Regions from separate parts of the Mesorhizobium sp. M0983 genome, predicted to be linked through region 1. Evidence: predicted binding sites of a transcription regulator. Region 1 holds the regulator's gene; each other region holds the start of a gene.
What was found. The regulator PhoB, encoded in region 1, activates phosphate uptake and scavenging genes when phosphate is short. The targets are predictions, from matches to a motif close to TGTCATNNANCTGTCAT.

Region 1 (10,065 bases):
TGTGGGCCAAGGAAGTCGTCGGCAGCGACGGCAAGCCGCTCTACTCGGCTATGTAATCTCCTCCAGGGAGGGCGTCGACGGCGCCCTCCCTGTTGCCTTCAATCGCGAGGACCCAATGACCATCGCTTCCGATGCCATGCTATCATCTGCAGCCCGGGCCAGGGAAGCTACGGTGCGGCGCTTCGCGCTCACAGACGCCATATTCCGCGGACTCACCCGCGCTTCCGCAATTCTTGTGCTGGTCATCCTCGGTGGTGTCGCAATCTCGCTGTTTGCCGGCTCATGGCAGGCCCTGTCGTCCTTCGGGTTCTCTTTCCTGACGACTGAGAGCTGGAATCCGGTTACGGAAAAATTTGGCGCGCTGGCGCCGATCTACGGCACCCTGGTCACGGCGGCCATCGCCATCCTGATCGCGGTTCCGATCGGCATCGGCATTGCCGTGTTTCTCACCGAACTCTGCCCGCGCCCGCTCAGGCGCCCGATCGGCATAGCGGTCGAGCTGTTGGCCGGCATTCCCTCGATCATCTACGGCATCTGGGGCCTGTTCGTGTTCGCGCCGTTCCTGCAGACGACGATACAGCCCTTCATCATCAACATCTTCCACGGCGTGCCGGGACTATCCAGCCTTTTCGCCGGCCCTCCTTACGGCATCGGCCTTCTAACCTCGGCGCTGATCCTCGCCATCATGGTACTGCCCTTCATCACCTCGATCACCAAGGACGTCTTCGATACGGTGCCGGCGGTGCTGAAGGAATCGGCCTACGGCATCGGTTGCACGACCTGGGAAGTGACCCGGCGCGTGGTCATTCCCTATACCCGCATCGGTATCATGGGCGGCGTCATGCTTGGCCTCGGCCGCGCGCTCGGCGAAACCATGGCGGTGACCTTCGTCATTGGCAACGCTCACCGCATCAGCGCCTCTCTGTTCGCGCCGGGCACGACGATCTCGGCGACCATCGCCAATGAATTCACCGAGGCCGACGGCGATCTCTACACCTCCTCTCTGGTTTCGCTCGGCCTGATCCTGTTCGTCATCACTTTCCTGATCCTTGCCGCCGCCCGCTATATGCTGATGCGGATCGACGCCCGTACGGGAGCCTGACCGATGTCGACATCCTCATCGCTCCACAGCCGCCGCAAAGCCAGGAATTCGGTGATGATGGCGCTTTGCGTCGTCGCCGCCGGCATCGGGCTTGCCTGGCTGGCGCTCATTCTCGGTGCACTGGTCTATAAGGGCACAGCCGGGCTTTCGTTCGCGGTCTTCACCGAGATGACGCCACCGCCAGGCGAGGCCGGCGGCCTGCTCAATGCAATCGCGGGCAGCCTGCTGATGACGATCATCGCCGTTGTCGTCGGCACGCCGATCGGCGTGCTGGCGGGAACCTACATGGCCGAATATGGGCGTTTCTCGCGCATCACCACCGTCGTGCGCTTCATCAACGACATCCTGTTGTCGGCGCCCTCGATCATCATCGGCTTGTTCGTCTATGAGTTGATGGTGCGGCCAATGGGGCATTTCTCGGCCATAGCCGGCGCCGTTGCGCTTGCCATCCTGGTCATTCCGGTGGTCGTGCGCACCACTGAAGACATGCTCAACCTGGTGCCGAACGCGTTGCGTGAAGCCGGTGCCGCGATCGGCGCGCCGCGTTGGGTGGTGATCCGTTCGGTCGCCTACCGCGCCGCATTGTCCGGCATCGTCACCGGCATATTGCTGGCGATAGCACGCATTTCCGGCGAGACGGCGCCGCTGCTCTTCACCGCGCTCAACAACCAGTTCTGGAGCAGCAATATCAACGCGCCGATGGCCAGCCTGCCGGTGACCATCTTCCAGTTCGCTCTCAGCCCTTACGAGGAATGGCAGCAACTGGCGTGGACCGGCGCACTCATAATCACCCTGACGGTTCTGGGCTTGAGCATCCTCGCCCGCAGCCTTACCGGACGCAGAGAGGACAGATGACACAGATGTTGTCCCCGGACATGACGATGACCGAAACGGTCGCCGAGAAGACGAAGATCGAGGTCAAGAACCTCAACTTCTACTACGGCCAGAGCAAGGCGTTGAAGGACATCACCTTGTCGCTGCCCGAGCGCAGCGTCACTGCCTTCATCGGCCCTTCGGGCTGCGGGAAATCGACGCTGCTGCGTGTGTTCAACCGCATCTACGAACTCTACCCGAAGCAGACAGCCGAGGGCCAGGTGCTGCTCGACGGCAAGAACATTCTCGACCGCTCGCAGGATCTCAATCTCCTGAGGACCAAGATCGGCATGGTGTTCCAGAAGCCGACGCCGTTCCCTATGTCGATCTACGAGAACATCGCCTTCGGGGTCAGGCTCTATGAGAATCTCGGCAAGTCCGAAATGGACGGCCGCGTCGAACAAGCGTTGAAGCGGGCCGCGCTGTGGGGCGAGGTCAAGGACAAGCTCAACGCCAGCGGCTTGAGCCTGTCAGGCGGCCAGCAGCAGCGGCTTTGCATTGCCCGCACCGTGGCGGTGAAGCCGGAAGTCATTCTGCTCGATGAGCCGGCTTCGGCACTCGACCCGCTGTCGACCGCCAAGATCGAGGAGCTGATAGACGAGTTGCAAGCCGATTACACGATCGTCATCGTCACCCACAACATGCAGCAGGCGGCGCGCGTGTCGCGCCAGACCGCCTTCATGTATCTGGGTGAACTGGTCGAGTTCGACCGGACCGAGAAGATCTTTACGTCGCCCCGCGAGAAGCGCACGCAGGATTACATCACCGGCCGCTTCGGCTGAGCCGTTCCGATCATGCATATAAGGACAGGACCATGGGCGAACACACAGTCGCTTCTTTCGACGAGGATCTCGAGCAGATCAGCAAGCTGATCCGCGACATGGCCGACCTCGCCGGTTCGATGGTCGGCGGGGCGACCAAGGCCCTGTTGAATTCTGACAACGTGCTGGCGCAACGCGTCGTTTCCGACGATGCCATCATGGATGCGCGTCAACGCGAACTGGACGACCGCGCCATCACCCTGATCGCCAAGCGCCAGCCGATGGCCCACGATCTGCGCCATGTCGTCGGGGCGATCCGCATGGCCGGCGATCTCGAACGCATCGGCGACCTTGCCAAGAATATCGCCAAGCGTGTGAGTGCGGTCGGCCTTAGCGTCACACCGCGCGACCTATCGCATTCCATCGATGCGATGGCGCAGCTGGTGCTCATCCAGGTGCAGGGCGTCATCGAGGAGTATGCTGCAGGCGATGCGGCCGCGTTGGCCAAGCTACGCGCCGCCGACGAGCGCATCGACGTCAAATATACGTCGGTGTTCCGCGAACTGTTGACCTACATGATGGAAGACCCGCGCAACATCACCGCTTGCACGCATCTGCTGTTCTGCGCCAAGAATCTGGAGCGGATCGGCGACCATGTCACCAACATCGCCGAAAATGCGTATTATGTGCTGACCGGCGAGCAATTGCCGGTCAATCGTCCGAAGCAAGACGAAACGACAATGTCCGCACCGGCGACATGATGGGGGTGCCCAGCCGATGATCGCACCACGCATAATGGTGGTGGAGGACGAGGAGCCGTTGGGTGTGCTGCTCCGCTACAATCTCGAATCCGAAGGCTACCAGGTCGAGGTGGTGACACGCGGCGACGAAGCCGAGATCCGTTTGCAGGAGAATGTGCCCGATCTTCTGGTGCTCGACTGGATGATACCAGCGGTTTCCGGCATCGAGCTCTGCCGCCGGTTGCGGGTGCGCCCCGAAACCGAACGGCTGCCGATCATCATGCTGACCGCGCGCGGCGAGGAGAGCGACCGGGTACGCGGTCTTTCGACCGGCGCCGACGACTATCTGGTCAAACCGTTTTCGACACCGGAATTCATGGCCAGGGTCAAGGCGCTGCTGCGCCGCGCCAAGCCGGAAGTGCTGTCCAGCGTGCTGAAGGTCGGCGACATCGTGCTCGATCGCGAATCGCACAGGGTGTATCGCAAGAAGACCGAGATCCGGCTCGGGCCGACCGAATTCCGGCTGCTCGAATTCATGATGCGGCATCCGGGCCGCGTCTTCTCGCGCAGCCAGTTACTCGATAATGTCTGGGGCGAGACGATCTATATCGACGAACGCACCGTCGACGTGCATGTCGGGCGGCTGCGCAAAGCCGTCAACAACGGCCGCATGCCTGATGTCATCCGCACCATCCGCGGTGCCGGCTACGCGATCAGGGAAGATTGACCCGCCCAGTCAGGCTACGTTCTTTCTGACGCCGGGCCTCATTTGCGCGCCCGGCGCGAAAATCTGCTGGTCGACGAAGCTTAACGCCCGCATTGCACAGCCTTCGCGGATCAGCGGCAATTCGTTCGGCTCGGTATCGAAGGAGATCGAGCCCGAATGCTGGCCGCCGGCGGTCTGGGCGATGGCCTTCCGCAAGGCCGGCTCGATCAGATCAAAGGCGGCGGCACTGGCGCCGACCATTGCGACCGGTGCCGGATCGATCAGCGCGAACAGCGAGCCGAGACCGAAACCCAGCGCTTCGCCGGCCTTGCGGTAGGCTTCGCGTTCCGGCCCGTCCTTCTCGCGCGCCCGAACCGCCAGCGCGCGCATGTCGGCGTCGCTGACGTCGGCGACCGGTTGGCTGTCTTCGCTCATCTGCGTGGCGTTGCGCCAGATGGCGTAATTGCCGGCATAGGCCTCGATGCAGCCGCGCCGCCCGCAACGGCAGAGCGCGCCGCCCGGACGATGGATCATGTGGCCAAACTCGCCGCCCGAGGAATGCGTGCCGGTGAACAGCTCGCCCTTCAACACCAGCCCCATGCCGATGCCGTGCGAAAGCAGGATGGCGATGAAGTCGTCGCGATAGCGATCCGGATCGCGCCAGCGCAAAGCCACCGCCATCATATTGCAGTCGTTCTCCACCGTGGCCGGGATGCCGAATTCATCTTCCAGCATGTCGGCAAAGGCGATGTCCGTCTGCGGCGTGATCGGCGACCACAGCATGGCGCGTGCAGGGGAGTCGGTAATTCCCTGAATCGCCAGGGCGATGCGGGCGACACTGCGGACGTCAAGATCTGGATCGTCCAGCCGGCGCCGGACGATGGCCATGCATTCGCGGATCAGTTCGTCGCGCGGCATGGTCAGCGTGTCCAGCCGGCGCTGTTCCTCGGCGACCACCTGCCCCGCATAGTCGATGATGGCGGCCGACAGGAAATTCAGCGACAACACCACGGTCAGCACCGCCGCCGCTTCCGGATTGAGGGCGAGGCCGACCTGCGGACGACCGCGTTTCAACGAAACGGGTTCGCTTGCCTTGCTCTCGGCGAGGATGCCTTCCCGTATCAGGTCGGAGGAGATCGCCGATATGGTCGAATGGCTGAGGCCGGTGGTTGCGGCGATCTCCGTACGCGATGGCTGGCCGGCCCGGCGCACGGCCGAGATCACCATCGCCCGGTTGCGCCGGCGCAAATCGTCATGGCGGATTCCGACCGACATCGTTTTGCTTTCCTCCCGGTTTGCCGCGGCCGCTCATGAACCGGAAGCCGTCGGTAATGCCGACAAATAGTGTCAGATGAGGCAAATAGTGTCAGATGCAGGTGGCGCTGTCATCGTTTATTCCGAAGCTCGAAAAACTCGCAGCAACATCAAAATCCATCAGAATCGATGTTGACAGCAGCGGGAGATCGGGCCAGTATTTTTTCGAGGCTCGAAAAAATTAGCGCCTCTAAGCTGGCCTTTGGGGCCAATTGGTCACGCCGTACGCGGCGCAGGGAGGATATGATGAAGAAATTCACGACCGCCATTCTGGCGGGTGTCGCCATGACGCTGGCGCTTGCGTCGGTGGCGCAGGCTAAGGACAAGGTCATCGGCGTTTCCTGGTCGAACTTCCAGGAAGAGCGCTGGAAGACCGACGAAGCCGCAATGAAGGCGGCCATCGAGGCCGCAGGCGACAAGTATATTTCCGCCGACGCACAGTCCAACCCCGGCAAGCAGCTCACCGACGTCGAGAGCCTGATCTCGCAGGGCGCCAACGCACTGATCATCCTGGCGCAGGACGCCTCGGCGATAGGGCCGGCCGTGCAGAAGGCGCTGGACGAAGGTATTCCGGTTGTCGGCTACGACCGGCTGATCGAGAACAAGGACGTCTTTTACCTGACCTTCGACAACAAGGAAGTCGGCCGCATGCAGGCCCGCGACGTGTTCAAGGTGAAGCCGGAAGGCAACTATGTCTTCATCAAGGGCTCGGGCGCCGATCCGAATGCCGATTTCCTTTTTGCCGGTTCGATGGAAGTGCTGAAGGACGCCATCGACAGCGGCAAGATCAGGAATGTCGGCGAGGCCTATACCGACGGCTGGCTGCCGGCCAACGCCCAGAAGAACATGGAACAGTTCCTGACCGCGAACGACAACAAGGTCGATGCGGTGGTCGCCGCTAACGACGGCACTGCCGGCGGCGTCGTCGCCGCACTGACGGCGCAAGGGTTGGCTGGATCGGTTCCGGTCTCGGGCCAGGACGGCGACCACGCCGCGCTGAATCGCATCGCGCTCGGCACACAGACGGTCTCGGTGTGGAAGGACGCGCGCGAGCTCGGCAAGAACGCCGCCGAGATCGCCTCACAATTGGCCGACGGCAAGCAGATGACCGACATTGCCGGCGTGAAGGATTTCACCACGCCCGGCGGCAACACCGTAAAGTCCCTGTTCCTGACCCCGGTCGCCATCACCAAGGACAACCTCAACGTCGTCATCGACGCCGGCTGGATCAAGAAAGAAGAGGTCTGCGCGGGCGTGGCGGCGGGCGCTGTTCCGGTCTGCAACTGATCCGAGTTTCCGAGAAGTCCGAACGCCGCGGCCGCTTGCCGCGGCGTTTTTTCAAGAAAGAATTGTTTTTCCGCTTCCGGCGGATAACTTCTAGGCTGCTTCCGGCATCCGCGGCAGACGGCAACCCGGCGGGAGAAACATCATGACCGACACGACTTCCAACACGCCGGTCGACAGCTCGACGGCAGACCGGGCGCGGGAATCGGAGCTCGGCGTCGTTGCCCGATTTCTCAAGGCAACCGAACTCGACACGCGCATGCTCGGCATGGTCGGCGCGCTGCTGGTCATCTGGGTCGGGATCCACATACTGTCGGGCGGGCTCTTCCTGACGCCGCGCAATCTCTGGAACCTTTCGGTGCAGACCTCGTCGGTGGCGATCATGGTGACCGGCATGGTGCTGGTCATCGTGATGCGCAACATCGATCTTTCCGTCGGCTCCGTGGAAGGCGTGATCGGCATGGTGATGGGCGTGGCGCAGGCCGAATTCCTCGTCCGCATCATGGGATTTCAGCTTGGCAGCCCCTGGCTGTGGGTCATCGCACTGGCCGCCGGCCTGGTGCTCGGCCTGGCTATCGGAGCGTTTCAGGGTTTCATCATCGCCTATCTCCAGGTTCCTGCCTTTATCGTGACGCTCGGCGGATTGCTGGTCTGGCGCGGCATGGCGTGGCTGATCACCAGCGGGCGCACCGTTGCGCCGCTGGACAGGACCTTCCAGCTGATGGGCGGCGGACCACGGGGCTCGATCGGCGCCACCTGGAGCTGGATCGTCGGTGTCCTCGCCTGCGCGGCCGTTGCCTTCATGCTCTTCAACGGCCGCTCGCAGCGCAAGCGCTTCAACTTTCCGCTGCGCCCTGTCTGGGCGGAAAGCTTGCTCGGCGTGATAGCCTGCGCCGCCATCCTCGGCGCCGTGTGGATCGCCAATTCCTATCCTTGGCCGGTCGGCATCGTACGCCAATATGCCCAGCAGAACGGCATCACCGTTCCCGAGGGCGGGTTGTTCATCGCCCACGGCATCGCCATACCTGTGCTGATGGCCGTGGCCGCGGGCATCGTCATGACCTTCATCACCAGACGCACCCGTTTCGGCCGCTATGTCTTTGCCATAGGCGGCAATCCGGAAGCGGCCGAACTCGCCGGCATCAACACACGCTGGGTCACCATGAAGGTGTTCATGATCATGGGCGTGCTGGCCGCGATCAGTGCGGCGATCGCATCGGCGCGCCTCAACGCGTCGACTAATGCGCTGGGGACCCTGGACGAGCTGCTGGTCATCGCGGCGGCCGTGATCGGCGGCACGTCGCTCGCCGGCGGCTCCGGCACGGTGCTCGGCGCCATGCTCGGCGCGCTTTTGATGCAGTCGCTGCAATCCGGCATGGTGCTGCTCGGCATCGATTCGCCGCTGCAGAGCATCGTTGTCGGCGCCGTGCTGGTGGTCGCGGTGTGGCTCGATACCGTCTATCGCAAACGGGTCTAGTGAGGAGAACGAGCATGGCAGACAGGACCGCTCCCACGGGCACGCCGCTGATCGACATGCGCAACATCTCGATCGCCTTCGGCGGCATTCGCGCCGTCGACGATGCCTCGGTCGATCTTTTTCCGGGCGAGGTGATGGCTTTGCTCGGCCATAACGGTGCCGGCAAATCGACGTTGATAAAAATCCTGTCCGGCGCCTACAAGCGCGATGCGGGCCAGATTTTCGTCAACGGCGAGGAGGCTTCGATCTCCAATCCCCGCGACGCCAAGAAGTACGGTATCGAGACGATCTACCAGACGCTGGCGCTGGCCGACAATGTCGACGCGGCTGCCAACCTGTTTCTCGGCCGTGAGCTGATGACCGGCTGGGGTACGCTCGACGACGTCGCCATGGAGGCTGAGGCGCGCAAGGTGATGGGCAGGCTCAATCCGCGCTTCCAACGCTTCAAGGAGCCGGTGGTAAAGCTTTCGGGCGGCCAGCGGCAGTCGGTTGCGATCGCCCGCGCCATCCTGTTCAACGCCCGCATCCTGATCATGGACGAGCCGACAGCGGCACTCGGGCCGCAGGAGACGGCACAGGTCGGCGAACTGGTCAGGCAGCTCAAGGCCGACGGCATCGGCATCTTCCTGATCAGCCATGACATCCATGACGTGTTCGAGCTTGCCGACCGCGTCTGCGTCATGAAGAACGGTCGGGTTGTCGGCACGGCGCGCACGACCGATGTCACCCAGGACGAGGTGCTCGGTATGATCATCCTCGGCAAGTGCCCGCCCGGCGCCATCCCAGGGCCGGGCGCCCTGAAGATCGCGGCCTGAACGAGAATTAGCCGGCTAATCACAAGTCGCCAAAATGTGCCAGCAGTCACCATGCTTTGGCCTCGCCATTGTGTTGGCGTCGGGAGTTGCCCATAAAGATGCCGAACCGTCCACGGGACGTATCGGCAATTGAAGAAACTCTTTCCGACCGTAGCTTTCATCGCCGTCGCGCTGATCAGCCTGACGATGGCGGGTTTTGCCTATTTTGCCACCCAGGAAGCCGCCCGTATAAAATTCGAGGCGACGGCGGACGACGCGCTTAACCGGATCGAAAGCCGCATCGACCTGGACCTGTCGCTGCTGCGCTCAACCCGGGCATTGTTCGATGCGCGCAATGGCGGTATCTCGCAAGGCGAGTTCAAGGCTTTCTTCAACGCGCTCGACATCGACAATAATTTCGCCGGCCTGCGCGGCATCGGCTTCCTCCGCCTGGCGAAAACTGAAAACGAGGCGGCGGTCGAGCGCGATATCCTGCACGATCACGGCGCAAGCCATCCGATCTATCCCGACACGAACTTGCCGTGGCGTACGCCCATCGTGCTGTTCGAGCCGCTGGACCCGTCCAATAAATCCAGCATCGGTTATGATATGTTCACCGGGCCGGTGCGGCGCGAGGCGATCGAAAAGGCGATGGTCGACGACCAGCTGCACGCCAGCGGGCTCGTGCAGCTCGGCAAGGATACGGGTGCCGCGCAGACCTTCACCGGATTCCTCGTCTTCGTCCGGCTCAATGTCGAAACCGCGCCGGACGCCGTCAACGCATCGAGATCTTCGACTGCCGGCTTCCTCTATGCGGCCTTCCGCTCCCGGGACCTGTTCCAGGCTGCGCTCAGCCGGGCACCTCTGTTGCCGGTCAACACCGAAATCTATGACGGCGCTGTGAACAGTGACAACCTGCTGTTCCAGTCGGAAACGCCGCCTGTTTCAGCCCTTGGCGACAGGCTGCTGATCACCCGCAAGATCACCGTTGCCGGTCGGCCGTGGGTCGTCCTG
Region 2 (10,065 bases), on a different contig from region 1:
TTTCCTTGCCGATACAGTCAACGTCGGGCCAGGTCAGCGCTATGACGTGATCTGGAAGGCACAGCGTCCGGGCAAATGGCTGATCCATTGCCACATCCCGCATCACACCACGAACAACAATGTCGAGGAGAAGGGCGGCGGCGGGCTGATGGTCGTGATCGATGTGACATGACCGGCGTCGGCTTGGCTCGTTCCAACTGCTGCACCGGCCCGGACGCCATGCAGTGGCTGAAACCATGTTTTCTCTTAAGCTGATGTGATCTGCCAGACAGCGACGCCGGCAAGGGCGAGACCGGCAGCGCCCTCGATGGCCCGGGAGATGGTTTCGAACAGCCGTGGCTGGCGCGCGAAAAACTGTACAAGCCGTTCCCGAAACACGATCGACAATACCGCGACGCAGGACAGCGTCAGCGCCACGCCGACCATCATGGTGATGGCAAACAGGACGCCCGCTGCCGGAACACCCCTGGAGATCGCGAAAGTCATCGCGAAAAGCGTCAGCGGGCAGGGGATCAGGCCTGCCATCACGCCGACAGCCTCGCCTTCGTGCCTGTGGTGATGGCTGTGGCTCAAAGCGCGCCAGAGCATCCAGACGCCAATGAGGCCGAGCAGCCCACGACTGATATGCTCCAGGAGCGGAGCGCGGCCAACGCTGCCCAATGCTATGGAGACCAGTGGCAGCGAGAGAGCCGCAATCAGAACGGCAATCGTCACATGCGTGAACGATAGCGTGATAGACACGAGCAGGCCGCGCGAGACCTTCGCATCCGAACCGGCAAGATAGGTCGCCAGGACCGCCTTGCTATGACCCGGCGTCAGCGCATGGGCAGCCCCGAACACGACGCCCATCGGCAGGAAGGCCATGAATGCCAGCCAATTGCCTCCGGCCGCAAGCAGCTTGATCTGCTCGCCGAGCGTCAGATAGATCGTGCGCTGAAATTCGACGAGCGTCTGGAACATCGGACGAGACTAGCAGAAAATCGGCGAGCGTCAGTGCATGTGGCCGTGGTCATGCGTGTGCTCGTGAGGGTGCGGATGGTCGTTCTCTCCACGTTCCGTTGAAAACCGGACATTCGCCTCAGCCAGGGCTGGCATATGCTGGGACAGTTCGTCTTTCAGCGCTGCCGCGATCTTGTTCGCCGCCGACAGCGGTAAGGTTTCGTCCGCGGCAATTGCGATTCGGCGTGCAATCTATGACCGACCCAGCGCGCCTTAGCATCGACAATGCGTGCGCCCGCAACATGCTCGGCGGCATGTCGGATTTCATCCATCACACCGGGTTCGATTCCGTCCAGCATGCGGGTCAGCACCGAACGGGCCGATTGCCACACGATACCGAAGATCGCAATCGTGATCAGCAGGCCGACGATCGGGTCGGCCAAGGAAAAGCCGAGCCAGACGCCGATGGCTCCGATGACCACGGCAAGGCTGGTAAGTCCGTCGGTGCGGGCGTGGTAGCCGTCGGCAATGAGTGCCGCGCTGTTGATTTCGCGGCCGACGCGGATACGGAACACGGCAACCGCCTCGTTGCCGAGGAAGCCGACAATGCCCGCCGCCGTCAGCCAGCCGAGGTGTGTCACTACTTGTGGATTGATCAGCCTGTCGATGGCTTGGTAGGCGGCGACAACAGCGCTGAACAGGATGATGAGCACGATGATGATGCCGGCCAGATCCTCGACCCGGCCCAAGCCATAGGTAAAGGTCCGCGACGGCTTGCGCCGCGCCAGCACGAACGCAATCCATAGCGGGATCGCCGTTGTCGCATCGCCGATGTTATGGATCGTGTCGGCCAGCAATGCCACGCTCCCCGACAGCACAACCACGACCATCTGCAACGCCGCGGTGATGGCCAGGATTACGAACGACCATTTGATTGCCCAGATGCCCCGGTCGGTGGTAGCAATTGTCGCATCGATGACGCCGTGGGTGTGACCGTGCGAACCGTGATCGCCGTGATGATGTGCGGCGTGCGAGCCGAACCCGAGCCAGTCCAGAATGCGGGCTACGATGGCATTCATAGATACTTCGCCAGCTGCTTGAGTTCCGCCAGCGAGTTGCCGCCGGTTTCCACGCTGTCCGTGAAGCAATGCTCGATGTGATCGTTGATCAGCTCGCGCTTGGCGCTGCTGATGGCCCTTTCGACGGCATGAAGCTGCTGCGCCAGATCAACGCAAGGGCGATGCGCCTCGATCATGGCCAGCACAGCCGCAAGGTGACCTTGCGCGCGCTTCAGGCGCTTTATGATGGAAGGATGCGAGGCGTGGAGGTGATCTGACATGCTTGAGCATATCCTCCCGGGGAGGATACGCGTCAAGCGCTTTGTCAGCCGTGCAACTCCAGAGACGCTTCACCTTGAGCATGGCTTGCTCTAAGCCTTTCCCATGAAGAAGCTTGCCCGTTTTCTTGGCCTGCTGGTCGTTGCAACAGTGCTTGCCGCAGCGCTGGGCACGCTGCTGCCGCGCCCGCTCTGGCCGGCGGCAGTTGCCGATCCGATCGGCGCAAGCCACCGCATCTTGGTGCTGCAAAATCCGATCCACACCGACATCGCCATTCCGGTCGACGACGATATGCGCCGGCGCTTCCATTTCCTGGTCGATGCCGGCATTCCTGCCGACATGGCGGAGGTCCGCTACATCGTCTTCGGCTGGGGCGGCCGCGCCTTCTATCTGGAGACGCCGACCTGGTCGGAGCTGAAGCCGATGCCGGTGATGAAGGCGCTGACCGTCGATGCCTCGGTGATGCATGTCGACATTTCCGGCGACATCGCCGAGCCGCATCCCGACGTCGCCGGCTTCGACATCGGCGACGAACGCTTTGCAGCGCTGCTCGATTACATTGCGGCAAGCTTCCAGCGGGGGCCGAACGGGGCCATTCCGATCGAGAATGCGGCCTATTCCCGCTTCGATCGTTTCTTCGAAGCCAATGGCCATTTCAACGCGCTGATCGGCTGCAACACCTGGACGGCGGCGGCACTGCGCACGGCCGGGCTGCGCACCGGCTGGTGGAACCCGCTGCCAGCCTCGCTCGGCCTGTCGATGCGGCTTCACAATTGAAGAGGGTTCCGGCTGATCAACGCCGCGATCCTTCGAGCCCTCCTTTCGCCAATCTCTAACGTTGCAGGACCTAGCAAGGCGCCGAAACTGCCAATCTCCCTCCTTGTGGGGGAGATGTCCGGCAGGACAGAGGGGGGCGCTGTCCCGCCGGCCTATCGAGCTTTTTATCGCCGATCCCCAGACTCGCGCGCCCGCTAGCCATAAAGCCAATCAAGATCGGCGGCGAGCTTTTCGGGTGAGCGCATCGCCAGGAACAGGTTGCGGGCCATCGCCACCGGCCCGGCCGCGTGCCAGGCGAGGCGGTTGACCGCGCCGCGGCGGGCGACCTGGGCGACGCGCGGCCGCCGCGCCTGTTCCCAAGCGGCAAGCGCGCCGCTGAGATCGGCAGGCGAGGTGGCAACGAAGCCGGCAAGCGTCGCCGCGTCCTCGATCGCCATCGCCGCGCCCTGTGCGGCAAAGGGCGTCATCGCATGCGCCGCATCGCCGATCAGCGCGACGCCTTCCGGTGTCGTCCACCGCCGCTGCTCGACGGTGTGGATCGGCCATGCCGTCCACGGCGCCGCCTCGCTCGCCAGACGGACCAGCGCCGGCGCGGTACCGCGCATGGCACTGACGAGGCTGGCGGGGTCGGCATGCCCCGACCAGCCCTCGGCGATTCGCTCACCCCTGGTGAAGGCGGCGAGATTAAAGGCAGTGCCACGGCTGACCGGATAGGCGACCATATGGAAGCCGGGATAGAGGAATGCAGTAACGCAATCGGGCGCACCGATCATGCCGAAGGCCTGTCCGGCGAGGCTGTCCGCGGCCACCGTGGCTCGCCAGGCAAGCTCGCCCGAGAATCGGCTTCTGACAAAGTCGGCCTCCGTGCGGGCCAGCTTTTCTCGCACCGACGACCAGACGCCGTCGGCTCCCACCAGCAACGATGCCTCGGTTTCGATGGTCGTGCCGGCAATCTCGACTGTTGCGGTGATGCCATTCGGTCCGGATGCTACGCTGCCGACGCGGGCGCCGGTGACAAGCTCGAACTCGGGTCGCTCGGCTGTCCGCGCCATCAGCGCTGACTGCAGATCGCCGCGGTGGGCAACGAGATAGGGCGCTCCCCAGCGCGTTTCGGCGGCCTGGCCAAGCGGTACGCGCGCCAGCTCACGCAGCGTGGCGGCATCCTTGAGCACGACCGCCTCCGGCCGCACCGCCGTCGGCAGCAGCCGATCGAGTACGCCGAGTTGTCGAAGAATGCGTGTCGCGTTGGGCGACAGCTGGATGCCGGCGCCGGCAGCCTCGAGGTGCTGCGCCTGTTCGAACAGTTTTATCCGATAGCCGCGCTCGGCGAAGGCCAGTGCCGCGGTCAGCCCGGCAACGCCCGCCCCGGCGATGACCACATGCCGGGACTGCGTTTCTCGCATCAGGCTTGTCGCGGAAGAATCAGGCGGCCTGGTCGATATAGAGGCAGCCCGGCGGCTGCGTTTCCAATGCCTTCAGCTTCGGCGAATAGCGATAGAGCGTCGAGCAATAGGGGCAGACTTTTTCATTGTCGTCGCCCATGTCGAGAAATACATGCGGATGGTCGAAAGGCGGATTGGCGCCGGTGCACATGAATTCCTTGACGCCGATGTCGATTGCCGGATAGCCCGCATCGTTCTGGAAATGGGGAATGGAACCGCCTGCCATCGTCGTCTCCTGATCTTGTCGATTGCATCTGGATCATAACCCGTCTCTTTGCAAGATCGATGAAATGAAACTGTCGCAAAAGCCTGTCAGAGGATAAGTTAAGCCGGTTAAGGCTGGCGCCGACGGCTGGTGTAGGAAGAGCAGGAACCATGAACGAACTGAAGCCGGTGCAAAGCGAATTCATCACCATCGAGGCGGCGAGCCGCGAAGGCGGCAATCCTGACCGCTTCGTCAACCGCGAGTTTTCCTGGCTGCAATTCAATCGGCGCGTGCTCGAGGAATCGCTGAACGCCAATCATCCGCTGCTCGAGCGCGTTCGCTTCCTGTCGATATCGGCGGCCAATCTCGACGAGTTCTTCATGGTCCGCGTCGCCGGTCTTGCCGGCCAGGTGCGCGAGGGCATCGTGCTGAAGAGCCCGGACGGGCGCACCCCCGAGCAGCAGCTCGAACAATTGCTGCGCGAGGTCGAGCGCCTGCAGGAGGACCAGCAGAACAGCCTTTCGGCGCTGATGCTGCAGCTCAACAAGGAAGGCATCGAGAGCATCACCCGCGATGCGCTGACCAAGGACGAGAAGACCTGGCTCGAGGACCATTTCCAGGAGCAGGTGTTTCCGGTCCTGACGCCGCTGTCGATCGACCCAGCGCATCCGTTTCCGTTCATTCCCAATCTCGGTTTCTCGATGGCGCTGCAATTGCGCCACCGCAAGAACGGCGAGGAAATGAGCGCGCTTTTGCGCCTGCCGGTAGCGCTGAGGCGCTTCATCCGCTTGCCGGATCGCAAGCATCACGTCCGCTTCGTTCCGCTCGAAGAGGCGGTCAGTCTCTACATCGGCAAGCTGTTCCCCGGCTACGAGGTCAAGGGCTCCGGCACGTTCCGCATCATCCGCGACAGCGATATCGAGGTCGAGGAAGAATCCGAAGATCTGGTGCGGCTGTTCGAGACGGCGCTGAAGCGTCGCCGCCGCGGCTCGGTCATCCGGATCGAGTTCGACAGGCTGATGCCGTCCGAATTGCGCGACTTCGTCGCCGGCGAGCTTGGCGTCTCGGCCAGCCGCATCAGCGTGCTTACCGGTCCGCTGGCGCTTAGCCAGATCTCGGAGATCGTCGCCGTCGCTCGCGACGATCTGAAGTTCACGCCCTACAATCCGCGCTTCCCGGAGCGCATCCGCGAGCATGGTGGCGATTGCTTTGCCGCCATCCGCGAGAAGGACATCATCGTCCACCACCCCTACGAATCCTTCGACGTGGTGGTGCAGTTCCTGCGCCAGGCGATGGCCGATCAGGAAGTGGTGGCGATCAAGCAGACGCTCTACCGCACCTCCAACGACAGCCCGATCGTGCGGGCTTTGGTCGACGCCGCCGAGGCCGGCAAGTCGGTGACGGCGCTGGTCGAGCTCAAGGCGCGCTTCGACGAGGAGGCCAACATCCGCTGGGCGCGCGACCTCGAGCGCGCCGGAGTCCAGGTCGTCTTCGGCTTTCTCGAGCTGAAGACCCACGCGAAAATGTCGCTGGTGGTGCGGCGCGAGGATGGCAGGCTACGCAATTACGTGCATCTCGGCACCGGCAATTACCACCCGGTCACCGCGCGCATCTACACCGACCTGTCCTTCTTCACCACCGATCCGACGATCGCGCGCGATGTCGCGCAATTGTTCAATTTCATCACCGGCTATGCCGAGCCGGCCGAGCAGATGCGGCTGGCCATATCGCCGTTCACGCTGCGCAACCGCATCCTCAAGCATATTTCGGACGAGATCGGCCACGCGCTGGATGGCAGGCCGGCTCGCATCTGGATGAAGATGAATGCGCTGGTCGATCCGATCATCATCGATGCGCTCTACGATGCCAGCCGCGCCGGCGTCGAGATCGATCTCGTCGTGCGCGGCATCTGCTGCCTGAGACCGCAGGTGCCGGGCCTGTCGGAGAACATAAGGGTGAAGTCGATCGTCGGCCGCTTCCTCGAGCACAGCCGCATCTATTGCTTCGGCAACGGCCACGGCCTGCCCTCGGACGGGGCGATCGTCTACATCTCCTCGGCCGATTTGATGCCGCGCAATCTCGACCGCCGGGTCGAGACCATGGTGCCGATCACCAATCCAACTGTGCATGAACAGGTGCTCGGCCAGATCATGCTCGGCAACATCATGGACAACCAGCAAAGTTTCGACGTATTGGCTGACGGAACCTCCCGGCGCGTTGTGCTGGAGGAGGGCGAGGAACCGTTCAACGCGCAGGAATATTTCATGACCAATCCGAGCCTGTCCGGACGGGGCGATGCGTTGAAGTCGCATGCGCCCAAGCGCATCGCGCAGTTCAAGCGCCGCAAGAAACAGAACGCAGCGACGGGCTGATGATTTCAGCGTCCCAGGGCCGGCTTCAGGACCGCCGACCGCTGTCCATCATCGATATCGGGTCGAACTCGATCCGTCTTGTCATCTATGAAGGGCTGGCGCGCTCGCCGACCTTGCTGTTCAACGAAAAGATGCTCGCCGGCCTCGGCCGCGGCATCGTTTCGACCGGAAAGCTCGATCCCGAGGCGGTGACGCGCTCGATGGAAGAGTTCCGCCGTTTCCGCGCGCTCTCCGACCAGGCCGGCGCCGAGCGCATGTATGTGTTGGCGACCGCCGCCGCCCGTGAGGCGGTCAACGGCCCCGACTTCATCCACCGCGCCGAGGATGTACTCAAGACCGAGATCCAGGTGCTGAGCGGCCGCGAGGAAGCCCATTATTCGGCGCTCGGCGTCATCTCCGGTTTCCACCCGGCCAACGGCATCGCCGGCGATCTTGGCGGCGGCAGCCTCGAACTGATCGATATCGACGGCGAGGCGATCGGTGACGGCATCACCCTGCCGTTGGGCGGCTTGCGCCTGCAGGACATGGCGAAGAACTCGCTGACCCAGGCGGCAAAGATCACGCGCGAGCAACTGGCGCGGGCGAAATTGCTGAAGGGCGGACAGGGCAGGGCCTTCTACACGGTCGGCGGCACCTGGCGAAACCTCGCCCGTCTGCACATGGAAATGACCAACTACCCGCTCGGCGTCATGCACCATTACGAGATCGGCATCGAAAGCGCCGCGAGCTTCCTCCGGCAGGTCGCCAAAGCCGAGATCGATAAGGTCAAGGGCATCGAGGGCGTCTCCAAGAACCGCCGCTCGCTGCTGCCCTACGGCGCCATCGTGCTGCAGGAGATCATGGCGGCGATGCAGCCGTCGAAGATCATCGTGTCGGCGCTGGGCGTGCGCGAGGGCTTTCTCTATTCGCTGCTCGACAAGGCCGAACAGAAAGCCGATCCGCTGATCTCGGCGGCGGAAGAGCTTGCCCGCCTGCGCTCGCGATCGGTCGACCACGCGCATGAGCTTGTCGAATGGACCGGTAAGGCCTTCGCTGCCTTCGGCATCGACGAAACCAGGGATGAGGCGCGCTACCGCCACGCCGCCTGCCTGCTTGCCGATATCGGCTGGCGCGCCCATCCCGAATATCGCGGCAAGCAATCGCTCAACATCATCGCCCACGCCTCGTTCATCGGCGTCGACCATCCCGGCCGCGCCTTCCTGGCGCTTGTCAGCCTGTTTCGCCACGAGGGCGTGTTCAATGAAGCCGCTCCGGAAATCCGCGGGCTGGCGACACCGCGCTATCTCGAACGCGCCCGGGTATTGGCGGCGCTGTTGCGCGTCGTCTATCTGTTGACCGCGGCAATGCCGGGCGTCATGCCGCGGCTGAAATGGGAAAACCGCGGCAATGGCGTGCTGGCGCTAGTGCTGCCGGCAGCGCTGGCCGATCTTTACGGCGAGCGGCCGGCTGGCCGGCTGGCACAGCTGGCAAGAGTCACCAACCGCCGACTGGTGCTGGCGGTCGAGGGCGGGCCGAGTATGTCTGTGAAGTGAACGGGCGGTCCAAGGCCGGATTTCGGGACGTGGGGTAAACGCGGAGCGAAAAATTCCATGACCATCCCATCGTCATCTCCGTCCGTAGCTGCAGCAGAAGCGCTCGGCTTCGATCCAGCGATCCACCGCAAGCTGCTTGCCGGGCTCGAGTCCGGCCTGTTGCGCGACCTGCACATCGTTCTCGCTGCCCGCTCCGAGAAGGTCTTCCTGGAGCACTATGCCGAGGGCAGGGACGAAGAATGGGGGCGCCCGATCGGGCAGATCGCCTTTGACGCCGGCACGCTGCACGATCTGCGCTCGGTAACGAAGAGCATCGTCAGCCTGCTTTACGGCATTGCCCTCGACACGGGACTGGTGCCGCCACCCGATGCGCCGCTCTTCGCGCTGTTTCCCGAATACGCCGATCTCGCCGCCGATCCCTCGCGTGAGAAGATCACGATCGGCCATGCGCTGACGATGACGCTCGGCATGGAGTGGGACGAAAACCGTCCCTATAGCGATCCGCAGAACAGCGAGATCGCGATGGAGAACGCGCCCGATCGTTATCGCTTCATCCTTGAGCGGCCGATCATCGCCGACCCTGGGAGCCGCTGGATCTATTCCGGCGGCAGCGTCGCGCTGGTTGGCGCGATCATTGAAAGAGGCTGCGGCAAATCCCTGCCGGATTTCGCGCGCGAGGCGCTTTTCGCGCCGCTTGGCATCGAGCGCTTTCACTGGTCGGCTGGTGGTGACGGCGTCGCCTCCGTAGCGTCCGGCCTCAGGCTGGCGGCCCCTGATCTTTTGAAGATCGGCCAACTCCTTCTTCGCAAGGGTCTGTGGAATGGAGAGAGGATCGCGTCGGAAGGCTGGATAAACGCGTCGTTAACAGCCACAATCTCGACGCCGGACGGCCTTGGTTATGGCCGGTTGTGGTTCACCGGCGACGCGCCGGCGCCAGCATTCGCCGCCCCGAAATCATGGTATGGGGGTTTCGGCAATGGCGGACAGCGGCTCTGGCTGATGCCCGAGGCCGACATCGCCGCCGTGATCTATGCAGGCAAGTACAACGCCCAGGATGCCTGGGTGACGCCGACCCGCGTCTGGCGCGAGATCATTCTGGCCAATTTCCTGAACGCCTGATGATCTGTGCTGACGCCAGTCTTTCAGGTCGCTTCGGCACCGACGCCGATGCCACGCCCGTCGGCCGACCAGGCGCCCGCACCAGCCATTGCCAGCGCCAGAAAACCACCTGCTATGGCAATGTCCTTCATCAGCATCTGTGAATGCAGGAAGGTCAGCGTCGGATCGTCGCCGCCTTGGCCGTAATGACCGATGAAGGCGGTCGCGATGCAGAAGGCGGCGAGCAGCAGCGCCACGATCGGCGTCTTGAAGCCGACGAGGATGAGCAGCCCGGCGATCAGCTCGAACAGCCCCGTGCCCCAGGCAGCGAGTGTTGGCAGCGGCAGTCCGAGGCCGGCGAAA
Region 3 (10,065 bases), on a different contig from region 1:
GATAGATCGGGCGGTCGATGGGTTTGCCCTTGCCGCCGAACAGGCCGTAGATGATGGTCGGGTCCGACTGCAGCCGCATACCCTTGGCCAGCCGGTTGAGGAAGACGGCCGCTACCCGCGAGCGTTCATCGCCCTTACCTGTCTCCTTCTCGACGATCGAGGCCAGGGTGACAAAATCCTCAATGTTGGCGATCGGCAGATCCGGCGCTCGGCGCTGCCAGACTTCGTCGACCAGTCTTTTCTGGTCGGCCAGAAGCTTGTCGACCATCTGCTGGCGTGTTGCGCCGCGGGTGAAGCGCAGCGTGTCGGTGGCGAGGCTGCCCTCGGGTGGAGTGGTCGACGGCATATCGCCGGCCAGTGCGTCCTGCTCAGCGATCCGTTGCAGTGCCTGCTCGACCGTCAGCCCCTCGGGGATGGTCAGCGAATACATCACCGACTTGCCGCTCTTCAGCAGTTCCATGATATCGTGCATCGAAGCCTGCGGCTTGATCTCGTATTCGCCAGCCTTCAGGGCGGAATCATTGCCGAAGGCGCGTACGCCAAGGCGGAAGATGCGGGCGTCGCTGATCAGCCCTCGCCGCTCAAGCTGGTCGGCGATCTCCTGGACGCCGCTATTCGGCTTGACCAGGAAAGTGTCGCCATTGGCCGACGGGCCCGGCTCGTTGAATTCCTGCTTGCCGAAATACAGCGCAACGCCTGCCGCCAGAACCATCAGCATCACCGAAGAGATGACGAAGTTCATGAACACGACGAACTGGCTGCGCGAGGCACGCGAGCGCTTCGGCGGCGGCGTGCCGGCCTCGGGCCGCAACGCCTCGCTGGCCGTCTTCGGCACGATCGGGCCGGGGGTTGCTGCCCGTTGCCCGAATTCCCCGTTATCGGCCGGATTTGTGTTCATAGCGCCCTACCAATTGATCTTGCGACGAATCCCCTCGGGCAGAGTAGGGGCGAATATGGCAAAATTGACGGCAGACGCAAACCGGCGGAGCGGTCAGCCATTGTAGCGCTGGAAGACGAGCGAGGCGTTGGTGCCACCGAAGCCGAAGGAGTTGGACAGCGCCACGTCGATCTGCCGGGCTCGCGGCTTGTGCGGCACAAGGTCAATCGCCGTTTCGCGCTCCGGATTGTCGAGATTGATGGTCGGCGGCGCGATGTTGTCGCGAATGGCGAGGATCGAAAAGATCGCCTCGGCAGCACCAGCCGCGCCCAGCAGGTGGCCAATCGACGATTTCGTCGACGACATCGATATCTTCGAGGCGGCGTTGCCGACCAGCCGCTCGACGGCGCCGAGTTCGATCGTATCGGCCATGGTCGAGGTGCCGTGGGCGTTGATGTAGTCGACATCGGCGGGCGTCAGCTTCGCCCGGTTCAGCGCCGCCGTCATGCAACGGAAAGCGCCGTCGCCGTCCTCGGCTGGCGCGGTGATGTGATAGGCGTCACCGGTCAGGCCGTAGCCGGTGACCTCGGCATAGATCTTGGCGCCGCGGGCCTTGGCGTGTTCGAGTTCCTCGAGCACGACAACACCGGCGCCCTCGCCCATGACGAAACCGTCGCGATCGCGATCATAGGGGCGCGAGGCCGTTTGCGGCGCGTCGTTGCGGTCGGTGGAGAGCGCGCGGCAAGCCGCGAACCCAGCGATCGAAAGCCTCGTCACTGGCGCTTCGGCGCCGCCTGCGACCATAACGTCGGCATCGCCCCATATGATCAGCCGGGCGGCATCGCCGATGGCGTGCGCACCGGTCGAGCAAGCGGTGACGACGGCATGGTTGGGGCCTTTCAGCCCATGCCGGATCGAGACCTGGCCGGACACGAGGTTGATGATTTGGCCGGGGATGAAGAACGGGCTGATGCGGCGCGGACCGCGTTCCTTGAGGATCATCGCATTCTCGGCGATGCCTTCGATGCCGCCGATGCCGGAACCGATCAGCACGCCGGTGGCGCACTGTTCCTCATGCGTCTTCGGCTGCCAGCCGGAATCCTTGAGCGCCTCGTCGGCGGCCGCGATCCCGTACAGGATGAAGTCGCCGATCTTGCGCAGTTCCTTCGGCTCGAGAACGGCTTCAGGATTGAAAGTGGCATTGGAGCCGTCACCGCGCGGAATGACGTGGGCGACCTTGCAGGCAAGGTCTTCCACCTCGAATTCGGTGATGCGCTTGGCTGCACTGCGGCCGGTCAGAAGCTCATTCCAGCTGTGCTCGAAGCCCATGCCGAACGGCGAAAGCAGCCCAAGGCCCGTGACGACGACACGCCTCATCGCAGGTCCTCCCCGGTGATGACTGCAAATAGCGTCAGGCCGAGGCCTTGTCGATGTATTTCACCGCATCGCCAACAGTCAGGATGGTCTCGGCCGCATCGTCGGGGATTTCGACGCCGAACTCTTCTTCGAACGCCATGACAAGTTCGACCGTGTCGAGGCTGTCCGCGCCCAGATCATCGATGAAGCTCGCCTGCTCCGTCACCTTGTCGGCATCGACGCCAAGGTGCTCGATGACAATCTTCTTGACGCGCTCTGCGGTGTCACTCATTTGGGCATCCTCGTCTTTTGGTTGTCTGTCTTCGTTAGCGGGCAGAATGCCGCTAATCAAGCTGAAAGATGGTCCTGCCGGAAACGCAGCGGAACAGGACCGGTTTTTGCCCGAACCGCCGGGTTGCGGGCGGCATTACACGAAAAATCCCGTGCATCCAAGACGGAATGAAGCGTTTTCCCAAGTGTTAGATCATTGCCATGCCGCCATTGACATGAACGGTCTGGCCGGTGACGTAGGCCGCCTCATTGGAAGCGAGGTAGGCGACGGCAGAGGCGACTTCGGCGCCCGTGCCCATGCGCCGCGTCGGGATCGCCGCCATGATCGCCTCTTTCTGCTTGTCGTTGAGCTTGTCGGTCATCGCCGATTCGATGAAGCCCGGGGCGACGCAGTTGACGGTTATATTGCGGGTGGCGATCTCCTGCGCCAGCGATTTGGAAAAGCCGATCATTCCGGCTTTGGAGGCGCAATAATTGGCCTGGCCGGGATTGCCGGTGACGCCGACCACTGAAGTGATGTTGATGATGCGGCCATGGCGGCGCCGCATCATCGGATGGGTAAGCTCGCGGGTCAGCCGGAACACGGCGGTCAAGTTGACCTCGATCACGCTATCCCAGTCGGCATCAGCCATGCGTACGAACAACCCGTCCTTCGTGATGCCGGCATTGTTGACGAGGATGTCGACGCCTTCGAGATCGGCCTCCGCCTTCTGGCCAAGCGCCTTGACCTCGTCGCGATTGGAAAGATTGGCCGGAAACAGCTTGACCCGGTCGCCCAGTTCGGCGGCCAGCGCCTCCAGTTTCTCGATACGCGTGCCGTGCAGGCCGACGATGGCGCCCTGGCCATGCAGCACGCGGGCGATCGCCTCGCCGATGCCCCCCGATGCGCCGGTGACGAGCGCCTTGCGGCCGGTCAATTCGAACATTTTTGTCTCCTGATCTGAGCGAACACCCTTCGCACGGAGCGGGGTCAAATCGCCAGTTGATTATGCAAGCGCCGCCAGCGCCGCCTCGACATCCGCCGCGGATCCGATTGCACTGGTGGCAATATCGCGGTTAATGCGCCGCGCCAGCCCCGACAGAACCTTGCCGGCGCCTACTTCATATAGCGTCGCAACGCCATTCGCGCCGAACCACTCCACCGTTTCGCGCCAGCGCACGCGCCCGATCACCTGTTCGACGAGGCGGCGGGCGATCTCGTCGGGATCGCTCGTCGGGGTCACCGTAACATTGGAGACCAGCGGCACGGCCGGTGCACTCTTCGTCACGGCGGCCAGTGCCTCCCGCATGATCTCGGCCGCCGGCTTCATCAATGCCGAATGGAAGGGCGCGGAAACCTGCAGCATGAGCGCCCGCTTGGCGCCCTTCTCCGTGCATAGCTTCGCCGCCAGTTCGACCGCCGACCTGGCGCCGGAGATTACCAGCTGGCCGCCGCCATTATCATTGGCGATCTGGCAAACCAAGGCTTGCGCGGGATCTTTGGCCGCGCCTTGGGCAGCCTCTGCGCAGGCGGCTTCGACGTCGGCTTGTTCCAGCCCGATGATCGCCGCCATGGCGCCCTCGCCGGCCGGTACCGCCGCCTGCATGGCGTTACCCCGGATGCGCAACAGCCGGGCGGCGTCGGCGACCGAAACGAAACCGGCGGCCGCAAGTGCCGAATATTCGCCGAGCGAGTGGCCGGCCACATAGGTGACCTTGCCTTTCAGGGAGAAGCCGCGCGCCTCCAGCGCCCGGATTGCGGCAAGCGACACCGCCATCAGCGCCGGCTGGGCATTGGCGGTCAGCGTCAGCGTCTCTTCCGGGCCTTCCCAGATAAGCTTCGATAGATTTTCGCCGAGCGCTTCATCGACTTCCTCGAAGATCCGCCGCGATTCAACAAAGGTATCGGCGAGGTCCTTGCCCATGCCGACAGCCTGGCTGCCCTGCCCCGGAAAGGTGAATGCGATGGCCATCGGCGGCTCCCAGCTGCTGGTTCTCGTTGCCTGTGACGCAAGGCGTGCGGCCGAGTCAAGTCCAACCTTGACCGCGCAACGTCGGCCGAGTGCCTGTTTCGGCAGGCTTTTTGGCGATCACTCATGATGAAAACCGCTCACGATTTGTTTGCTGGCTCTTCTTATTTCCGCCACAGGCGCTAGCTTTGCGTGACAGTTCGATGACAGTCGAGTGACGCTTTTGTTGCGGGCCGGGGAACTATTGCAGTGGCAAAGACCAAGAAGAGCGCAGCCGAGGCCGCGCCACAGTTTCTCGAAGGCGATCCGGCCACCGGCTATCTGCCGGGGCGCAAATGGCCTGTCATCCGCTATGGCTTCATCAGCCTGTTGGCCGCGGCCATCCTGGTGTTCTCTATCGAATTGATCGTGCGCGGCAACTTTGCCGGCACCGTCGACTTCTTTCTGCAGCCCTTCAAACCCGGCTGGACCACAATCATCATTTTTGCGCTGATCCTCATAGGGCTCGACGCCGTGCTCGGCCGCAGCCATCAGAGCCTGATGATCCTCGCGCCGCTGACGTTGTCGCTGGCGTTCGTCGGCCACCAGAAGTCGCTCTATCTCGGCGATCCGCTCTATCCGACTGATTTCCTCTATTCTCGGCAGATCGTGGCGCTGATGCCGCTCCTGGTACGCGATCGCCCGGGAACCGCCATTGCCCTGGCGATCGGCGTCGTCGGCGGGCTGTCGCTTCTCGTCTATGGCTGGCGGCTATGGCGCCGCCGCGTTCCGGCGCTCAGCCACAAGGGCCGCCTTGCCCGACTGACGCTGACAGTGCCGCTGATCGCCTTCTTCGTCTCCATCATGGACTATGCCACTTTCTCATGGACGCGCGACCGGCTGCAGATCATCCCGATCATGTGGGACCAGAAGGAAAACTATGCCTCGAACGGTTTTGCGCTCGCATTCGCGCTGAACGTCCCGATGGCCCATGTCTCGGCGCCGCCCGGCTATTCCGGCAAGGCGATCGAAGCGATCGGCAAACCGCAGGTGACGGCCTCGGTACCCGCCGAGAAGCCCGACATCATCGTCGTCATGAGCGAATCCTTCTGGGATCCGACCAAGCTGCCCGGCGTCACCATCACGCCCGACCCGATCCCCAATGTGCGGGCACTGCGCACGGGCTACATGTTCTCGCCCGAATTCGGCGGCATGACGGCCAACATCGAGTTCGAGGCCCTGACCGGCTTTTCCAACGCCTTCCTGCCGGCGGGCAGTATTCCCTACCAGCAATATGTGCGGACACCGACCCCGTCGCTGGCGACCTTCCTGAAAAGTCAGGGCTACCGGGCGCGCGCCATCCATCCCGGCACCAACTGGTTCTGGAACCGGGGAGCCGTCTATGCCGATTTCGGCTTCAACGACTTCAAATCCGAGGAGACGTTGCCGCCCATGCAAAAACGCGGACCGCTCGCGTCGGACGCAGCGATGACCGACGAGATCATCCACGAGGCCGATACCAGCGCCGAGCCGGTCTTCTTTTTCGCCGTCAGCCTGCAGAACCACGGGCCGTATGAGCCCTATCGCTATAACAATCCGACCCATAAGGTGCAGGCGCCGATCAGCCAATGGGCACGTGAATCGCTGTTGAGCTACGCCGAAGGCTCTTCCGACGCGGACCGTGGCCTCGAGCGGCTGATCGAATGGGCGAAGAAACGCCAGCGGCCGACGGTCATCGCCTTCTTCGGCGACCATCTGCCGCCGCTTGGGCCGGTCTACGTCGAGACCGGTTTCCTGAAGGACAATGTCGCGCCGCGCAAGGAGGCGGCCGACCAGATGCTGCTGCACCACCAGACGCCGCTGATCGTCTGGTCAAACCGCAGCGGCCCGGCCGAGGATCTCGGCGCCGTCAGCCCAGCCTTCCTGCCCTATCATATCCTGAAGACTGCCGGCATCAGTCATCCCTATTACACCGGCTTCCTCGGCCAGTTGCGGGAGCACTACCGCGTCATCGACCGCAATTTGCTGTTGGCACCGGCGGGCGACGCCACCCCCGATTGGTCGCGTCAGAAAGAGATCGACCCGGCAATCCGCGACTTCCGTCTGCTGCAGTACGACATGATGTTCGGCAAGCGCCATGCGGCGCCCGATTTCTTCCCCGAAACCACACGCAAAGTGGCTGCGCACACGAGTTGAGCAGCGGCGGCGGAACGGCCGTTGGGCGACTGACGTCGTTCAGTTCGTCAAGTGCAGGTGCGAAATCGAGCTTCCGATTTTCAGGAACACGCTTTCGAGCTGGGTGACGTCGTTGGTCGGGTAATAATCCGACGGCGACGACGCGCAGGCCTCGTAGAGCTTGCGGTTGGCTGCGGTGTCGGCCTGCAGCAGTACTGTGAAGATCTGCACGTCCTGTTTCTTCAACGTGTTGCAGACATTGGTTGTCCAGTCGTCGACATTGCGCGCGGCCGCGGTCTGGTCGCTGGATCCGAACCGACCCGAAGCCAGGAACCCGTAAGAACCATAGTCCGACTTCTGTGGCGTATCCTTCGCGCCATAGACAACATTTTCGCCGTCGGTGAGCAGCAGCACCGTTTTGGTCGTGCCTGACGCCCTGAACGGCGCGCCGTCACTGTAGGGCGGTTCCGGCGAGAGTACCCGCATCCCCCATGACAACCCTTCCGAAACATTGGTCCCCGAGCCGTTCCATTCGATCATCTCACTGACGGCCTTACGCAATTTGTCGAAATCGTCGGTCAGCGGCACTATCGGCGTCGGACAGGCCCGGTTTGGGCCGATGGTCAGGGGGCCTTTCTTGTCGTTGATCAGCTTCATCGTCGAAACACTGTACTTCGCGATGTCGCCGGTGAGGCCGGGAAGCAGGGTGATAACCGTATCGTCGAGATAGGAATTGTTGTAGCCGGCCGCCGAATTGCCATAGGAGCTGTTCGGATTTTTGGCGTTACCTGGATCGTCCGGCGCGAAATAGGGTACGAACAGGGTGTCCGGTTTGTTTTGGTCGGGCGAAATGTCGGAAACATTGTTGATTCCGGGCCGCGCCTCGACGCAGCCTCTCCATTCGACGCCCAATTGCTTGAACAGGTCCATATGGTTGACGCGCTTGCCGCCGACCAAGGGGAAATTGGCGCCATTGTTCGGCGATTTGCCGGCCATGTCGATCCAGGCCGGATCGTAGTCCTCGCCCTTGACATTGACCGCGGTGACGAATGGCACCACTGCGACACGTACGCTGCGCGTCGGCGACTTCGCGGCTTGGAGCATATCGATCAAGCCCGTCGCCGCCGTCCGCAATGCGCCGATGCGGTCGTTGCTGGCCATCGACCCGGTATTGTCGAGCACCAGCACGACTTCGAGCTGATTGGTCGATTCGACGGCGCCGGCATCGACGGTGATGCGCTTGTCGTTGCCGAACAGGAAGGCGAAGTTCAAGTTGACATCGGCCGCGGCGACAGCCTTTGTCTGGATGTAATTGAGGCCCCTTTCGACGGTAAGCGTCGCTTCGGCGTTCCTCAACTCGCTGTGGCCGGCGACATTGGCCTGGAAGTAGCGGTCGAAGACGTCCTTGCGCGAAGCCTCGATGTCGCCGAGATGCGAAGATGCAAGGTTCGCGGCATCGAGCGCGTTCTGCAAGCTGACCTTGGCCCTCATCAAGGTGGACACGTCCACGGCAAAGGCGACGGCCGTCAGAACCGCAGGCAGCCCGAACGCCAGCATCAGGGCAAAGTTGCCGCTCTTCGAACGGCAGAATTTGTCGAACAGCATTTTATCCCCAAAACCGCCTTGCTGGCGGCCGCGCGCGAACTGTTCGTTTTGCATTCGCATGATGAACGGCGGGTTGCCGCCACGCCCGCCGGCACGGGGAACTTCGCATGATGGTTAAGGTCAGGTTTCAGGAAATCCGTAAAACCTTGCCATCGAGGTCCGTTGTGCTCTGGAAGATAGGACGCTAGTCGAGCCGTTTGGCCTGTCGTTTGGCCTTGCTTTGCGGTCAAATTCCTGTATAGACGCCCGCAATCTGCCGGTCCTTGCTGGGGGCTGAACGGAGGGCCGGAGGTTTTCGAACCTTCGCGTGGAGCCAGAAGCGCTTCCGCCTCCCGTGTCTCCGCTCTCGACCGTCTCGTCATGCTCCTTTCTTCCCCGTCTTCGCAAGGATTGCGGGTCAGAGAAGTTGCAGAGGCTTTTGCCGCCGGGAACCGGGAGAGAAACGAAGAAAGGCACGAACACTATGGCTCTATACGAACATGTGTTTCTTGCCCGGCAGGACCTCTCGCAGCAGCAGGTCGATGCGCTTGTCGAACAGTACAAGGGCGTCCTCACCGCGAATGGCGGGTCCGTCGGCCGGGTCGAGAACTGGGGACTGAAGTCCCTCACCTACCGGGTCAACAAGAACCGGAAGGCATATTATACACTCATGGACATCACCTGCCCGCCGGCCGCGCTCAATGAGATGGAGCGCCAGATGGGCCTGTCCGAGGACGTGCTGCGTTTCCTGACCATCAAGGTCGATGCGCATGAGGAAGGCCCGTCGGCAATGATGCAGAAGCGCGAAGAGCGCTCGGAACGCGGCGGCTTCGGCGACCGCGACCGTGGCGATCGTGGCCCGCGCTCATTCGGCGACCGCGATCGCGGTGACCGTGCTGATCGTCCGCCGCGCAGCTTCGGCGATGGCGGTGCCGATCGTGGCCCGCGCCGTCCGCGCGAAGGCTTTGAAGGAGCCGCAGAATAATGGTCGACATCAACCAGATCCCAACCCGGCGCCCCTTCCACCGTCGCCGCAAGACTTGCCCGTTCTCCGGCGCCAACGCGCCGAAGATCGACTACAAGGACGTGCGGCTTCTGCAGCGCTACATTTCCGAGCGCGGCAAGATCGTGCCGTCGCGCATCACCGCCGTCAGCCAGAAGAAGCAGCGCGAACTCGCCAAGGCGATCAAGCGCGCCCGCTTCCTCGGCCTGCTGCCCTACGTGGTCCGCTAAGACTGATTAGTTGACCATGATCTTATCCGAAAACCGGTTTCCAGTTTTCGGGATCATGGTCTAGCCAGCGGGCGGTTCGCCGCCCGCTTTTTTCACCGGCCACGACGGGCGTAGCTGGATCGAACACCAAATCCCGGGTTGGATTTCGACAAGAGATCCTAACTGCCGCGACAGGCAGGACAGCGACACAGGCGGCGACGCCCCAGCTTCCTGACCTGTTCCAGACAATTCGGCGCCGATCCTGAGGATAGGTGCCCAAGCGAAGGAACAAAACCATGGAAGTCATTCTTCTCGAACGCGTTTCCCGGCTCGGCCAGATGGGCGACACCGTCAAGGTCAAGGACGGGTTCGCCCGCAATTTCCTGCTGCCGCAGGGCAAGGCGCTGCGCGCCAACGAAGGTAACAAGAAGAAGTTCGAGGGACAGCGCGCCCAACTCGAGGCCCGCAACCTGGAGCGCAAGTCCGAGGCCGCGCAGATTGCTGAAAAGCTCGACGGCAAGAGCTTCATCGCCGTGCGCTCGGCCGGCGAGACCGGCCAGCTCTATGGTTCGGTCTCGACGCGCGACATCGCCGAGCTGTTGACGGCGGAAGGTTTTTCGGTGAACCGCAACCAGATCCTTC

Region 2: NKH71_RS22275 (RNA degradosome polyphosphate kinase) is a predicted target of PhoB. The motif match lies at 4,782-4,798, and genes of this name have one in related genera.
Region 3: NKH71_RS22725 (LTA synthase family protein) is a predicted target of PhoB. The motif match lies at 4,666-4,682, and genes of this name have one in related genera.

The regions. Positions count from the first base shown of each region.
Region 1 covers NZ_JAMYNH010000003.1:68,815-78,879, reverse strand. The annotation lists gene pstS (phosphate ABC transporter substrate-binding protein PstS) at 1-56, shown strand, start outside; gene pstC (phosphate ABC transporter permease subunit PstC) at 116-1,102, shown strand; gene pstA (phosphate ABC transporter permease PstA) at 1,106-1,957, shown strand; gene pstB (phosphate ABC transporter ATP-binding protein PstB) at 1,954-2,757, shown strand; gene phoU (phosphate signaling complex protein PhoU) at 2,790-3,497, shown strand; gene phoB (phosphate regulon transcriptional regulator PhoB) at 3,514-4,203, shown strand; gene NKH71_RS06810 (ROK family protein) at 4,213-5,457, opposite strand; gene xylF (D-xylose ABC transporter substrate-binding protein) at 5,743-6,783, shown strand; gene NKH71_RS06800 (sugar ABC transporter permease) at 6,926-8,257, shown strand; gene NKH71_RS06795 (ATP-binding cassette domain-containing protein) at 8,272-9,072, shown strand; gene NKH71_RS06790 (CHASE domain-containing protein) at 9,202-10,065, shown strand, end outside.
Region 2 covers NZ_JAMYNH010000013.1:65,910-75,974, reverse strand. The annotation lists gene NKH71_RS22310 (multicopper oxidase domain-containing protein) at 1-172, shown strand, start outside; gene NKH71_RS22305 (HoxN/HupN/NixA family nickel/cobalt transporter) at 247-960, opposite strand; gene NKH71_RS22300 (cation diffusion facilitator family transporter) at 1,116-2,018, opposite strand; gene NKH71_RS22295 (metal-sensing transcriptional repressor) at 2,015-2,278, opposite strand; gene NKH71_RS22290 (TIGR02117 family protein) at 2,382-3,053, shown strand; gene NKH71_RS22285 (FAD-dependent monooxygenase) at 3,248-4,456, opposite strand; gene NKH71_RS22280 (zinc-finger domain-containing protein) at 4,476-4,721, opposite strand; gene NKH71_RS22275 (RNA degradosome polyphosphate kinase) at 4,871-7,072, shown strand; gene ppx (exopolyphosphatase) at 7,072-8,604, shown strand; gene NKH71_RS22265 (serine hydrolase domain-containing protein) at 8,662-9,723, shown strand; gene NKH71_RS22260 (DoxX family protein) at 9,747-10,065, opposite strand, start outside.
Region 3 covers NZ_JAMYNH010000013.1:145,319-155,383, forward strand. The annotation lists gene mltG (endolytic transglycosylase MltG) at 1-898, opposite strand, end outside; gene fabF (beta-ketoacyl-ACP synthase II) at 992-2,254, opposite strand; gene NKH71_RS22710 (acyl carrier protein) at 2,289-2,525, opposite strand; gene fabG (3-oxoacyl-[acyl-carrier-protein] reductase) at 2,713-3,450, opposite strand; gene fabD (ACP S-malonyltransferase) at 3,511-4,476, opposite strand; gene NKH71_RS22725 (LTA synthase family protein) at 4,723-6,648, shown strand; gene NKH71_RS22730 (pilus assembly protein) at 6,688-8,232, opposite strand; gene rpsF (30S ribosomal protein S6) at 8,696-9,196, shown strand; gene rpsR (30S ribosomal protein S18) at 9,196-9,444, shown strand; gene rplI (50S ribosomal protein L9) at 9,720-10,065, shown strand, end outside.